2 regions of the Rossellomorea oryzaecorticis genome follow, and region 2 is predicted to be linked to the other one. Evidence: predicted binding sites of a transcription regulator. Region 2 holds the regulator's gene; the other holds the start of a gene.

Region 1 (7,864 bases), on a different contig from region 2:
TTGTCCAGTAAATTTGATGCCTATTTTTTCTTTTCCGTGGGAAACTAGGGTCATCTAAGTGAAAGAAGGATGTGAATGTATGACGGGAATATTGTTAGCCCTCATCCCCGCGGTCGCATGGGGGAGTCTTGTATTTGTAAGTGTCAAGCTCGGGGGGAATGCCTACAGTCAGACGGTCGGGATCACGATCGGTTCCCTGCTGTTCGCCGCCGGTATTTTTCTTTTTAAGTCTCCTGAATTATCGATGCTTGTCTGGAGTGTCGGCTTTATATCAGGTGTGTTTTGGGCGGTTGGCCAGGTGAATCAGCTGGCGAGTGTCAAATTTATCGGGGTTGCAAAGACCGTCCCCATTTCTACAGGGATGCAATTGATCGGAACGACTCTTTTTGGGGTATTGGTCTTCAAAGAATGGACGACCACTGAAACCATCATGCTTGGAAGCGGGGCTGTCATTGCGCTTATCATCGGTGTCATCCTGACTTCCTACACGCAAAAGTCCGAAGACAAAGACAATCAGCAGTTGAAAAAAGGGCTTCTGACTCTGTTTATTTCAAGCCTTGGATATATTGCATATGTCGTCATCGTCCGCTGGTTCGAAATCGACGGCTGGGAAGCCGTTTTACCGCAGGCCATCGGAATGTTCATCGGGGCGGTCGCCATCACCATCAGGCATAAGCCATTCAATAAATATACTGCCAGGAACATCTTGACCGGGCTCATGTGGGCAGCCGGAAATCTGGGGCTCCTGCTCGCACTTCCGAGAATCGGTGTGGCGACGAGCTTTTCACTTTCTCAGACGGGAATCGTGATCTCGACAATCGGAGGATTGTTCTTCCTGGGTGAAAAGAAATCGAAGAAACAAATACTGCTTGTGATTGCAGGATGTATCCTGATCATCATCGGCGGCGTATTGCTTGGCTTTACGAAGGAATAGTCCGGGCAGCGTTGATTCATTGAAAAATAAAGGAGGAAATTCATATGTATGCTGATTTACAAGGGAAAGTGGTCATTATTACAGGAGCTGCCACAGGGATTGGAAAGGCGATCGCCAAACGGTTTGCAGAGGAAAAGTGCAAGGTGGTCATCAATTATTTCAGTGAAGAAGAGAATCCGGAAGAACTGCTGAAGGAAATCGAACAGGGCGGGGGCACTGCATCCATCATCCAGGGGGACGTCACCAAAGAAGCGGATGTCGAAGCCTTTGTCAAATTCACCCATGATACATATGGCAGCCTCGATATCTATGTAAATAATGCAGGCATTGAAAATGAAGTGCCGACGGAAAGACTGTCCCTTGAAGATTGGAACAAGGTGCTGAATACCAATCTGACCGGAACATTCCTTGGCTGCCGGGAAGCGGCGGAGTATATGCTGAAGAATGACATCAAGGGATCAATCATCAATATCTCTTCCGTGCATGAAATCATTCCGTGGCCGCATTTCGTTCACTATGCTGCCAGCAAAGGGGGAGTGAAGCTCTTGATGGAAAGCCTGGCTTTGGAATTTGCCCCTGACGGCATCCGCGTCAACAACATAGCCCCCGGCGCCATCGATACCCCCATCAACGCCGAAAAATTCTCCGACCCGGAAAAGAAAAAAGGTGTTGAAAAATTGATACCGCTCGGCTACATCGGCGAACCCGGACAAATTGCCTCCTGTGCCGCATTTCTTGCATCGGAACAGGCAGGCTACGTGACAGGGACGACATTGATCGCGGACGGCGGTATGACGAAGTACCCGGGATTCCAGGCCGGGAAAGGGTAATGGGATGGAGTCTGCTCTTGATCGAGCAGACTCTTTTTTATTTGCAGGCAGGCCCGCTGCCAAGGATATCCCGATTCTTATCTAGCCACGGAAGGCCGCTCAATAAGAATCATTCTAAGCAGCGCAATTATCGGGAAAGAGGCGCAATTAATTGAAAAGGTGCGCAATTATCCTTAAAGTGGCGCAATAAATGAGAATCCGGCGCAATCCTTCAGATAAGCTGCGCAATTTGACTCATTACAAGGGGCCCGGGAGAATATGGGCCGCCCGCTGCGGGCCTGAGTTATCACTGAATATCCAATACTGTTGAAATCCCTTCAAAAAAGGGTGAAAACCTCTTTCCTATCACCACTATTCGAAGATCTTCCGCCTTTCGTGATGTCCAGCTCCAGGGCTTAGAAGCACATGTCATAAGTCAAACCGGCCAAGAAGGCAAAGAACGCCTTCGTGACCGATTCGCCTTATGCCACACGCTTCTGACCAAAGCCCTTCCGCATTTCGGTTTGTCCAGTTCCGGCGGCTGGAGGCCCGAGACATAAGTCATGCCATCCAAGAAGGCAATGAGCGCCTTCGTGGCCGCTCTGCCTTATGCTTGCCGCCTCTGAGCGAGCCGCCTCCGCTTTTCTAGTGTCCAGCTCCAGGGCTTAGAGGCACATGTCATAAGTCAAATCGGCCAAGAAGGCAAAGATCCGCCTTCGTGGCCGTTCTGCCTTATGCCCCCCGCCTCTAATCAAAGCCCTTCCGCATTTCGGTCTCCCGATATTTTTACTCCATTCCCAATAATTTAAGTTGAAAGCGAACGTATATTCGTATAAAATCATACATATAATAAAAGAGAACGAACGTTCGTAGTAATAAGGAAGGAGTGAGAAGGATGACTGTCGACTACAGCGGGCTGCCGCATCACAAGATTTTATGCATCGATATGAAGAGCTTTTACGCCAGCTGTTCGGCTGTCATGCTCGGCCTCGATCCGCTCGAATGCCACTTGGCGGTTGTCGGGGACCCGGACAGGCAGGGAAGCATTGTGCTGGCTGCATCTCCCAAGTTAAAGAAGGACTTTGGCATCAAGACCGGATCCAGGATGTTCGAAATCCCAAAGGATCCCCGCATCAGGCTCGTGGAGCCGAAAATGGCCACCTACGTGCGCATATCCACTGAAATCACCCGCTTGTTCCATCGCTATGTCCCGAAAGACGCTATCCATACGTACAGCGTCGATGAAAGCTTCATCAAAATCGACGGGGCCACCCATCTGTGGGGGGACGCCATGACCATCGCCCGTAAAATCAAAGATGATATGGAAAGGGAGTTTCAGCTGCCGTGTGCGATTGGCATCGGGCCGAATCTGCTTCTATCCAAACTCTGCCTCGACCTTGAAGCAAAGAAGGAGGGAATTGCAGAGTGGAAATATGAAGACGTGCCGGAAAAGCTTTGGCCCCTGTCCCCTCTCTGCGAGATGTGGGGAATCGGCCGCCGTCTCGAAAAGACGCTCAACCGGATGGGGATCTTCTCGGTCGGGCAGCTCGCGCAGTATGACCTCGGGAAACTGGAGGCGAAATTCGGGGTGATGGGCAACCAGCTGTATTATCATGCCTGGGGTGTGGACTTGTCCGAGATTGGGGCGCCGATCATGGAAGGGCAGATCAGCTTCGGCAAGAGCCAGATCCTTTTGAGGGACTACAAGGAAAGGAAGGAAATCAAGTCTGTCATCCTTGAAATGTGCGAGGAGGTGGCCAGGAGGGCGAGGACGCACCGGAAGGCCGGACGGACCGTCAGTTTCGGGATCGGATACAGCCGGGAGGAATTCGGGGGCGGGTTTCACCGGTCGCGGACAGTCGATGAGCCGACCAATATCACGATGGACCTGTACAGGGTCTGCCTCGAGCTTTTCGAAGAGAATTATAACGGGAAGACTGTCCGGAAAATTTCCATTGCCCTTTCGAATATTGTGGAAGATGAAACGATGCAGATTTCCTTATTCGAGCCGAAACGGTGGGAGAAGCGGGAATTGGGATATGTGGTGGACAGGATCCGCCGCAAATATGGATCGGCTTCCCTGCTCAGGGCAGTATCCTATACGGAGGCGGGAACGGCAAGACATCGTGCGCGTCTGGTCGGGGGTCATAAATCGTGATGAAATCCAGGAGGTGAGCAAGTGATACGGGACCGCGGAAGAATCAAATGGACGTCCATGATGCTCCCGGAGCATGTGAAATTATTACGGGATTGGGCGAAGGAAGATACGTACGAAAAGAAAAAAGAGCTCGATGAACAAGAATTGGAAGTATTGAACGAAACGGTGGCGGAAGCAATGGAGTTTGGGAAAGCCGTAGCGATCACCCACTATGTGAATCATCGTCATGAACTGCTCGTCGGCCTCATCCATCACGCCGATTCATTGGAAGGGAAGCTGCACGTGGTGGACAGCGACGGGAAAGTCTGGTATATCCCCTTGGCAGGCATCTCGGACATCCGATTTTTTGAAGAAGGCTGAAGAAAAAAGAGAGGCTGAAAGCCTCTCCGGTTTAAAGGATCATTCCTCGTCCAGCACTTTCTCAGCACGTACACAGGATTCGAATTTCCCCTTGTGGGACGCGTCGCAGAACGGCATTTTAGCAGACAGGCCGCAGCGGCACAGAGAGAAGACCTGCTTCGTAGGAAATACATTTCCGTCAGCATCGATCAGCTCCACATCCCCGCTTACACGAAGAGAACCGTTATCATTTACTTTGATTTGAGCTTTTGCCATGAAAAACCACCCTTTCTATAAAATACAAAAGTTTCCCCATACTGATAGTAAAGTGAAAGATGAAAAAATGCAATATAATAAAGGGACGAGAAAAAATATGATAGGATGGAGGGGAGGAGGAAGTCACATGAAAATTCAACTTACAGAAGCGGCAGCAGAAAAGATAAATGAGAAAACAGCAGGCCGGAGAGGCCATTTGAAATTGAAATATGATATAGACGGGTGCGGATGTGTAGTGTCAGGCGTCCCGACCTTATGGTATGTATCAGAACCGGATGAAATCGATGATGTGGCAGTCGAGACCAATCATTTTCCGATTTTGGTGGAAAAGTCGAAAACGGTTTTCCTTGATGAAGAGCTGAAAATCGATTTTTCCACAGCCAGTAATACGTTTCAACTGAAAAGTCCGGGACAGATCCTCAACGGTAGGATGAACTTCATCCTGTACCCTGGAGAATAGAGAAAAAGCCGGTCCTCAAAGGGAACCGGCTTTATTTTCGTTCAAGAGCCTTTCATACATTTCCGCAATGGCTGCCCCGTTTTTCCAGCAGTCGCTCCCATCTTCGGTACACCAGCAGGCAGACAGCACCGAGTGGCAGAATCCGTAGGAGATCAGTCTTTCATAAGAAAGGGAAAGCAGGGAAGAGAAGGCTGCCGTCCTGAATTTCAAAAGTTCATAAGGGTCTTCATGGTCCTTCCAGTGATTCAGGGTGTACTGGATGCAGTCGTATTCCCGCTCACCGATCAGCCCCTTTGGATCGATGGCCGTCCAGCCCGCCGATTCAGAATAGAGGATGTTCTCATGGTGCAGGTCGCCGTGAAGCAGGTATCGTTCCTCTGAAGAACCGAGGAGCCTGCTGAAAAGGGACTCTGCCTTTGAAATCATCTTCTCCGGCAGGGGACCGTTCCCGTCCTTAAAGCGGGATTTATAACGTCTGATCCCTTCCGACCAGGCTTCGACATCGGGAAACGGATGGGTAGTAGAAGGCTTGTGCCACAATTTTTCCGCAATAGCAGCGAAAATCTTTAACTGCTTCATTTCATCCCTCAGGGAATGAAGGGCGCGGCCGGGCTGTAGATGGGTCAGGATGATCCAGCCTGCTTCCTGATCGGAATCAATGACTTTCACCATGGCATCACCGGCGAACTCGCGGAGTGCATGGAACTCGTTGGAAAACTCTTTATTGGGATAACCCATTTTCAGCACCGCAGAAGTACCGTCCGGGAGAACGGCGGGAACCACAAAGTTATAGCTCAGGGAAAAAGGTTCGCCGAATGACAGACTGCGTTTTTCCTGAAGGGAAAGAATGGTTTGCTCTGCCTGTTCGACCCAGGCCGAACCCTTGTCTCCATACATCGCTTCCATTTTTGCTTGAAAGTATTCGGGGATCATTTACTCTGCCTCCTTTCCATGGTCTACGACTTCATCAAGGAATTGCTGCACCACGCCCTCATACTTTTCGGGGTCTTCATTGTAGGATTGTGCATGGGTGCCGCGGAAATCAAGATGCATCATTTTCGGCCCCTGCTTCATGTGGAATAAATCTTCCGTCATTTTCGGCAGGATATAATCATCTTCCATGCTGTGGATGAACAGGACAGGCTTACGGATGTTCCCGATGACGGAGACAGGGGAGAGATCCTTTAACGAATAGCCCTCGCGGAATTTTAATGTCCGGTTTACGAGGGGCAGCAGGAATCCCGCAGGAATTTTCAGTTCCACGCTCATCCTGTAGGCAAGCTGTTCCCCGAAATCGGAATACGGGCAATCTGCAATATAAAAGTCTGCCCGGTCCTCGACACTCCCCCCGTAGAGAAGGATGGTGGCGGCCCCCATGGACTCGCCGTGTATGCCGAAATAGACATTCTCACCTTCCCGGAGGATCAATTCGTCGACGACTGCTTTTAAGTCGAATTTTTCGTAATATCCATAGCTGGTCGACTTCCCGCCGGATTTCCCGTGCCGCCGGTGGTCATAGATGATGGCATTGAATCCTTTTTTAATGAACAGATTCATATATTTAATGGAATTAAGCTTGTTTTCAGTAACACCATGCGCAAAGATCATGTACCTCTTATGCGGGTGGGGAGTGACGAAAACAGCATTGAGATCATATCCGTAAGGAGAGGGGATGTACACTTCTTCTTTAGGAAGCGCATCATACTCTTCCTGGATGAGCCGGAGTGCATCGATTTCCCTTGAACGAACCGATTTTTCATCTTTTTTGGGAAGGTACAGGAAGGTATTCGTAATGAAATAGCCCAGCCCGCCGATCCCGAGGGCGGATAGGAGGCCGCCTATCAAATAAGATTTTTTCTTCATGATTTCACCTCATAGACTTTCAGCTCTTCTTTCATTTTAACATCAGGAGGAAAGAAGTGGAATTCACAGGGGAGAGAATAAAAAAGAAGCGCACCCAAAAGTTGGGAGCGCTTCTAAAGAAGAATCAAGATTTTGCATTTTGCCCTTTGGTCGGGTGAATCGCTTTATCGAGTTCTTCTGCGGACAGGGTGTTCGCCACTGTATCGCTGTTCGGCTTTCCTTTCTGGCTGTTTCCCTTTTCGCGCTTTTGACTCATGTTTTCATCTCCTTCGCATTCAGTCAATCTTAGAATGCTCGTGGAGCAGGAGGTGTATTCAAACTCTTATTTATTCAGCTCGTAAAGGCGGTAATATCCGCTTTCAACAGGGCGGGAGATAAACGGCTTCACGACATCGATCGCCTGCGAGAGCTTTTCGAGGTCGATGCCGGTTTTCACACCCATCTCTTCCGCCATGAATACGACATCTTCGGTTGCCACATTCCCAGTGGCTCCCGGAGCAAATGGGCATCCCCCGAGCCCGCCGGCGGAACTGTCAAAGCGATCCACCCCGGCCTGCATGGAAGCAAGGATGTTGGCAAGGGCCATTTTCCTCGTATCATGGAAATGAGCGGTCAGGAGAAGACCGGGCAGTTCACTTTTCAGTAAAGTGAACAGTGCATGGGCTTCAAGCGGATTCGCCCGGCCCACGGTATCCGCTACACTCAATTCATCCACGCCCATATCCGCGAATCTGTTACATAAGGCAAGCGTATCCTCAGGTGCGATCTTTCCTTCATATGGACAGTAGAAGGCGGTCGAAATGCAGGCCCTTACAAAATATCCCCTGTCCTTTAGCTGGGTTACGAGGGGTTCAAGTCCGGTAAGCGCGTCTTCGGTCGTTTTATTGATATTCTTTTGGTTGAACGTATTGCTTACCCCGACGAAAACAGCCACTGCCCTGCAGTCTGTTTCATAGACACGCTGGAGGCCCCTTTCATTCGGTGCAAGGACGAAATCGCGCGAGCCACTGGTAAGGCACGATTCC
Region 2 (7,864 bases):
GAAAAATCAGGGATCACTTACACTCTGCTAAAAATTCTTTATCGCCCATGGCATTTTCCAATGGGAGATACGTGAGGAATATACTGGAAAAATCAATCAGGACGCAAGCGATGAGACTGCTGCTTGAGAATTGTTACAGCAAGAATGATTTAATTACCATCAGAAGTAATGACCTAATCTTTTCAAAAGGGAATATCGAATCATTATGACGGATGAACAGTAAAACCAGCATTCTATGAGAATGCTGGTTTTTTGTGGTTTCAACCATGTGCCCTGAGGCTTCTATTGGGCAGCCGCCATTTGTACAAGTATGACAGGACACGCAGGGAGGTGGTCAGGATAAATAAAGTATAGAGTTCAAACGGAGAACTTGTAATACCCAGACCAACTGCCACACCGCACATGACTGCCCAGACAGCATAAATTTCAGAGCGCAGTACTAGGGGCTTTCTTCCGGCTAACAGATCACGGATGATCCCCCCGCCGCTTCCGGTCAATACGGCTGCCACGATGACGGCTGAAAGAGGATGATTCATCTCATATGCGTACAGGGCTCCCTGTATCGCAAAGGCAGAAAGACCTACTGCGTCAAAGAAGTTCCCCCACCGGCGCCAATGTTTTAATAGATTATTAGGGAAAATAAAAACGGCAGTAATGGCCAAGAGAGCAATTTGAAACAACATTCCCTGTTCCCATAAGGCCGAAACAGGAACCCCGATAAGCAGGTTCCTGATGGCCCCTCCGCCAAAGGCAGTGACGATGCCTAAAATGTAAACTCCCAATATATCATATTCTTCTTCCATTGCAATGATCGCCCCGGATACTGCAAATGCAACCGTGCCGATGATGCTTAGTACTTCCCAGGTCATGTTATCCCCTCCTTGCCAGGTCTGTCATCCTATGTAATTAATAAGAGTTCGTTTATTCAAACATACTGATTTTAACACGAAAAAATACATTTGCAATCATTTTTGGTTACTTTAAAAATAGAGTTTGTATATCACTTTTGATAAGATGGAATTTATACAACTAATTCAGAAGAAAGAAGGGCGCTTATTGCAACGAGATGTGAAAGAAAAAATCCTATTGACCGGTTGTCAGCTGGATGAAGATGATCTCCGTTTTCAATATAGTATGAAGGAACTTGAAGAATTGGCAAAGACAGCACAGGGTGAAGTAATGGCGGTGCTGTCTCAAAAACGGGACCGGATCGATCCCGGTACATACATAGGGAAAGGGAAGGTCGACGAGTTAAAGGCGTTGGAAGAACAATTCGACCCAGACATCATTATCTTTAACGATGAGCTTTCGCCAAGTCAGGTAAGGAATCTCTCAAAAATACTTGACGCCAGGGTAATCGACAGAACACAGTTAATCTTGGATATTTTTGCTCAGCGTGCAAGATCCCGGGAAGGAAAACTTCAGGTGGAACTTGCCCAGCTTCAGTATCTGCTTCCCCGTTTGATCGGAAAAGGCACTTCACTTTCAAGGCTTGGCGGCGGAATCGGGACCAGGGGACCGGGAGAAACAAAGCTTGAAAGCGACAGAAGGCATATTCATCGCAGAATCGATGATATTAAGAAGCAGCTTCAGACTATCGTGGAGCATCGAGAAAGGTATCGTGAAAGACGGAAGAAAAATAATACCTTCCAGGCAGCCCTGGTGGGTTACACGAACGCAGGGAAATCTACATTATTCAACCGGCTTTCCACCGCAGAATCATACGAAGAAAATCAACTGTTTGCCACATTGGATCCGATGACACGGAAAATGGCTCTGCCGAGTGGTTACTTCACTTTACTGACTGATACTGTCGGCTTTATACAAGATCTTCCCACCTCTCTGATAGCAGCCTTTCGCTCTACCCTTGAAGAAGTAAAAGAAGCGGATCTTCTATTACATGTTGTGGATAGTTCTAATCCAGATTATCATCAGCATGAAGAAACCGTTCAGTCACTGCTTGAAGAGCTGGGGATGGATGGGATGCCGATGCTGACCGTGTACAACAAGCGTGATATCATCCATCCGGAGTTTGTGCCTGTTAGCGGGGCAGATCAGATTTTGATCAGTGCGATTGACAGCGAAGAACGAAGGCAGCTTTTATTGAGGATAGAGGATATGGTAAAAAAACAAATGGATAAATATCAAGTACAGGTACCTTCAAATGAAGGGAAGGTTCTTTCCCAGCTCAAGAATGATACCATTTTATTGAATCTGTACTTCGATGATGATACCCAATTGTATGAAGCGGAAGGATATCATTTGAAAGACCATCAGATAAGCGGAAGCATCAAGAAATTTCAAAAGCAGAAGGGAAGCAAGTAATGTTAGAACAACTCAATCATGGGCAGATTTTAAAACCTGTCGTTAATAAAGTAGAAAACTTAATTCAATCAACTCATAGGGAAATCGATGAAAGATCAGAGAAGAACCAGTTTAAAGTTCTTCAATCTTTTCAAAACCACAAAGTCAGTGACTCCCACTTCATCCCGTCCACAGGATACGGTTATGACGATGCAGGCAGGGACACACTCGAAAAAATATATGCAGATGTATTTGGCGGTGAAGCAGGGTTGGTCAGGCCGCAGATCATCTCAGGCACCCATGCGATCTCAATCGCTTTATTCGGTATATTAAGACCCGGTGATGAACTTGTGTATATCACTGGTAGACCATATGATACCCTGGAAGAAATCGTAGGGATAAGAGGCGAAGGGAACGGATCGCTCAAAGATTTCAACATTTCATATAAATGTGTTGATCTGGATGAAACCGGCAAGGTGGATTTTACAAACGTCCAAAAGGCCATCTCCCCTAAAACAAAAATGATCGGTATCCAGCGGTCGAAAGGATATGCAAACCGGCCTTCTTTTACTATAGAAGAAATCCGGGATATGATTGCTTTTGTTAAGGAAATCAATCCTCATATTGTTGTATTTGTAGATAATTGCTACGGTGAATTCGTTGAGGATATAGAACCTTGCCATGCCGGAGCTGATCTGATGGCTGGTTCACTTATCAAGAATCCGGGCGGAGGCCTTGCCAAGACAGGCGGTTACATAGTAGGGAAAAAGGAACTGGTTGATAGCTGTTCCTATAGAATGACCTCTCCGGGGATAGGGGCAGAAGCGGGTGCCTCACTTTATAGCTTACAGGAGATGTACCAGGGCTTCTTCCTTGCTCCCCACGTAGTGGCGCAATCTTTGAAAGGAGCTGTATTCACTTCTGCCATGCTGACCGAGATGGGAATGAATACAAACCCTGGTCCTCTTGAAAAGCGAACAGATCTAATTCAATCAGTGCAATTTAATGATAAGGAAAAGATGATCGCTTTTTGTCAGGCCATTCAATTTGCTTCTCCAATTAATTCTCATTTTACGCCGTACCCAAATTACATGCCCGGCTATGAGGATGATGTCATCATGGCGGCAGGTACTTTTATCCAGGGTTCAAGTATTGAATTATCTGCAGATGGCCCGATCAGACCTCCTTATACAGCTTTTGTACAGGGTGGCCTGACATATTCTCATGTCAAAATTGCAGTATGCACGGCACTGAATCATTTAATTGAAAAAGGTTTACTAAACGTTAAAAAGGGATAATAGAAAGGTAATTGGATAGTCTAAAATCGACTATCCTTTCCTTTTGAAACTTCATGTAAGTTTTTCTAACATTTGATTGACAGAATACTTAACATTACATATAATGATACCATGAAGGAAAAGAAAAGGAGGGTATCGCAGATGAGTGGAAGTGAAATTCGTCGAACGATGGCATTGTTTCCTATCAGTATTGTCATGCAGCTCACGGACTTAACGGCTCGTCAAATCCGATACTACGAAGAGCACGGGTTGATAACCCCCGCGCGAACAGAGGGGAATCGCAGACTCTTTTCCTTGAATGACATTGATAAACTGTTGGAAGTTAAGGATTTGTTAGATCAAGGGGTGAACATGGCGGGAATCAAGAAAATTTTCTCGGTTAATGCCGTGGACGAAAAGAAAGTAGTATCTGAAACAAGCAAGCAGGAGGAAGGAAAAGCAAGGCAGGATCTATCTGACGAACAGCTTCGTAAATTACTCCGGAATGAATTGATGCATTCAGGGAAATTTAACCGGGCTTCCTTGCGTCAGGGAGATATGTCCCGCTTTTTTCATTAATAAATAACCTTAAATGAATCTGAGGAGGAATTACAACAAATGGCAAAGTATACTCGTGACGATGTGATCAGATTAGCGAATGAGGAGGGTGTTAAATTCATCCGTCTGCAATTCACAGACATTTTAGGGACAATCAAAAATGTTGAGATCCCTTTCAGTCAGCTTGAGAAAGCATTGGATAATAAAATGATGTTTGACGGATCTTCAATTGAAGGCTTCGTACGAATCGAAGAATCAGATATGTATCTATTCCCTGACCTGGACACATGGCTTGTATTCCCATGGACTGCAGAAAAAGGGAAAGTTGCACGTTTGATCTGTGATATTTACAATCCGGATGGGACACCTTTCGAAGGTGATCCGCGTAACAACCTGAAGCGAGTATTGAAAGAAATGGAAGAGCTTGGATTCTCTGATTTCAATCTTGGGCCTGAACCGGAATTCTTCCTTTTCAAGCTGGATGTAAATGGTGAACCTACACTTGAGCTGAATGATAATGGCGGTTATTTCGACCTTGCACCTACAGACCTGGGTGAAAACTGCCGCCGTGATATCGCACTTGAGTTAGAAGAAATGGGCTTTGAAATCGAAGCTTCCCACCATGAGGTAGCGCCTGGGCAGCATGAAATCGACTTTAAATATGCAAGTGCCCTTAAAGCTTGTGATGATATCCAGACATTTAAATTGGTTGTAAAAACAATTGCACGTAAACACGGACTTCATGCAACGTTTATGCCGAAACCTTTATTCGGTGTGAATGGTTCCGGGATGCACTGTAATATGTCGTTATTTAAGGATGGCAAAAATGCATTCTTTGATGAAAAAGGAGACCTTCAATTAAGTGAGACAGCTCGTCAATTCCTTGCAGGTACAATCAAGCATGCCACTGCATTTACGGCGATCACGAATCCGACGGTAAACTCCTATAAACGATTGGTTCCTGGATACGAAGCTCCATGTTACGTAGCGTGGTCTGCTCAAAATAGAAGTCCTTTAATCCGTATCCCGGCTTCCCGCGGAATCAGTACACGTGTTGAAGTCAGAAGTGTCGATCCGGCAGCTAACCCATATCTGGCTATGTCTGTCCTTCTTGCGGCTGGTCTGGATGGAATCAAAAATAATCTTGATGCACCGGCTCCGATTGACCGCAATATCTATGTAATGGATAAAAAGGAACGTGAAGAAGCGGGTATCATTGATCTACCTGCTACTTTATATGCAGCATTGGAAGAACTGAAAAAAGACGAAGTAATCATCAAATCCCTTGGGGGGCACATCTTCGAACACTTTGTGGAAGCGAAGGAGATCGAATGGGATATGTTCCGTACTCAAGTTCACCCTTGGGAAAGAGAACAGTATATCCAAATGTACTAAGATGGACTTTTATAGCATTAAAGCCAGCGCATTCTTCAGCGCTGGCTTTTTTTTGCGTATGGCGGACAAAACAAAAAAACGCTGATTCCAGCGTTTTTTTTTGATAATTAATGAACCTGGCGATAAACACCAATAACTTTACCGAGGATAGAAACATTTCGTAATATGATTGGACCCATTGTCGAGTTTTCCGGCTGGAGTCTGACATAATCCTTTTCTTTGAAGAAGCGTTTTACTGTCGCTTCGTCTTCTTCCGTCATGGCGACGACGATATCTCCGTTGTTGGCCGTCTGCTGTTGTCTTACAATGACGAAGTCCCCGTCGAGAATTCCGGCTTCTATCATACTGTCCCCCATGATTTCGAGCATGAAAACCTGCTCATCTGAAGGAGCCAGACGTTCGGGAAGAGGAAAGAATTCCTCAACGTTTTCGACAGCCGTAATCGGCTGTCCGGCAGTTACCTTACCGATCAAGGGCACGTTTACAACTTTCTGGCGTGGAATTGTATCTTCTTCCAGATCAAGTATCTCTATTGCCCTTGGCTTGGTGGGATCACGCCGGATAAGCCCTTTGCTCTCGAGCCTTGCAAGATGACCGTGGACCGTTGAACTTGAAGCCAAACCGACAGCTTCACCTATTTCCCGGACTGATGGCGGATAACCTTTTTCTTTAACAGATACTTTAATGTATTGAAGTATGTCTTGCTGTCGTTTAGACAATTTAGTCATGTACACGCACCTCTATTATCGATCTTATGTTCCCATTATAGCATGTCTTTCCAACTGATACAAACATAAGTTCGAATTTTTCGGTTGACACCAAACGGATGTTCGTATTACAATCTAGTTACAAACAAACAGAACAAACATTCGTATGGAGGTCATTTATATGTTAACACAAATTTGGAATCGTTTTTCTTATATAATCATTCTTTTTGTATTATCTTTTTTATCAGCGGGTTACTTAGTGGTATCGGGGGGGAGCGATCCTTCATATGAGACGGTCACCGTCAATAAGGGGGATACTCTCTGGACGATTGCTGAGAAGTTTGAAGGGGAATACAATATGACGAGGGAAGAGTTCATCGAATGGGTGGGACATGAAAATGATTTAATCTCCTTCGCGATAGAGCCTGGGATGTCATTGATTTTGCCGGTCGAAGCATCTTCATATTCCACCCAATCCGATATACAGCTTGCGATGAATAATAAGTAGAGGGTGAATGTCTATATGAAAGCAGCAATTTACTGCAGAGTGAGCACAAAAAAAGATACGCAGGAGACTTCACTGGAAAGACAGGAAGCAGAATTGTTAAAGCTTGCAGAAGAACATCACTTTGATGTGGAGGCAGTGATAAAGGATCAGGCCAGTGGGTTTGAACTGGATCGACCGGGTGTACTTACCCTTCTGGACTTGATAAAGGATGGTTCGATTGATGCAGTTCTGATCCAGGATGAAACGAGAATTGGCAGGGGGAATGCTAAAATAGCCCTGATACATTGCATACTGAAAGAAGATATCAAGATTATCAGTCAGACTCACAGCGGCGAACTGCATTTATCAGAGTCAGACTCGATGGTCATCAACATAGTAAGCATGGTGGAAGAATATCAAAGGAAGCTTCATAATCTGAAAATAAAAAGAGGGATGAGAAGAGCGGTTGAAAATGGTTTCCGCCCCCAGAAAAATTTGAAAAACAGAGGAAATCTGGAGGGAAGGGAAAGAATAGAAGTTCCCGTGGAGGAAATTGTGCGATTAAGAAGTAATGAACTGACATTTGCAGAAATTGCAGCTACCCTGAGAGGGTTCGGATATAATATATCAAAGGCCACGGTACATAGGAGATATAAAGAGTATATGGACTCCGTCAAGGAAACATAACCCTTGTCAATGAAGCTCTTATCTAGTAACATATCGGTATATTTATTGAAGCAATGTACTGGATAAAAGCTGTAAAGGAGTTTTCATAGATGCTATCTAAGAAAAAGATGAACAGGATAAATGAACTTGCCAAGAAGTCAAAAGAGAGCGGACTGACTGACAGTGAAGCGAAAGAACAAACAAAATTAAGAAAAGAATATCTTGAAACATTCCGTCAGTCAATGAAAGGCACCATCGAGAACACACGCATTTTCGACACCGACGGCAATGAAGTCACCCCAAAAAAAATTAAAGACATCCAAAACAAACGCAAAATGCATTAATCTGAAACAAGGATTATAACAAATGTGAGTTGTCTAAGTAAATATTCAAACTAATCTTTTCCCTCGGGATTTAGGTTAGTTTGTTTTTTATTTATACTCACAGTTTTTAGCTTGTTCCCGCGGTTG

Evidence for each region. The regulator LexA, encoded in region 2, represses DNA repair genes until DNA is damaged. The targets are predictions, from matches to a motif close to CGAACATATGTTCG.
Region 1: a site for LexA is predicted at 2,561-2,574, ahead of ACKA06_RS08825 (Y-family DNA polymerase). Genes of this name have one in related genera too.

The regions. Positions count from the first base shown of each region.
Region 1 covers NZ_JBJOSA010000006.1:219-8,082, forward strand. The annotation lists gene ACKA06_RS08815 (GRP family sugar transporter) at 80-934, shown strand; gene ACKA06_RS08820 (glucose-1-dehydrogenase) at 979-1,764, shown strand; gene ACKA06_RS08825 (Y-family DNA polymerase) at 2,639-3,901, shown strand; gene ACKA06_RS08830 (YolD-like family protein) at 3,923-4,261, shown strand; gene ACKA06_RS08835 (CDGSH iron-sulfur domain-containing protein) at 4,301-4,516, opposite strand; gene ACKA06_RS08840 (iron-sulfur cluster biosynthesis family protein) at 4,644-4,976, shown strand; gene ACKA06_RS08845 (aminoglycoside phosphotransferase family protein) at 4,992-5,909, opposite strand; gene ACKA06_RS08850 (alpha/beta hydrolase) at 5,910-6,839, opposite strand; gene ACKA06_RS08855 (hypothetical protein) at 6,964-7,095, opposite strand; gene ACKA06_RS08860 (hydroxymethylglutaryl-CoA lyase) at 7,162-7,864, opposite strand, start outside.
Region 2 covers NZ_JBJOSA010000002.1:405,933-413,796, forward strand. The annotation lists gene spoVK (stage V sporulation protein K) at 1-209, shown strand, start outside; gene ACKA06_RS04115 (trimeric intracellular cation channel family protein) at 261-869, opposite strand; gene hflX (GTPase HflX) at 1,015-2,325, shown strand; gene ACKA06_RS04125 (methionine gamma-lyase family protein) at 2,325-3,602, shown strand; gene ACKA06_RS04130 (MerR family transcriptional regulator) at 3,744-4,160, shown strand; gene glnA (type I glutamate--ammonia ligase) at 4,200-5,534, shown strand; gene lexA (transcriptional repressor LexA) at 5,642-6,262, opposite strand; gene yneA (cell division suppressor protein YneA) at 6,423-6,749, shown strand; gene ACKA06_RS04150 (YneB family resolvase-like protein) at 6,765-7,415, shown strand; gene ACKA06_RS04155 (DUF896 domain-containing protein) at 7,505-7,738, shown strand.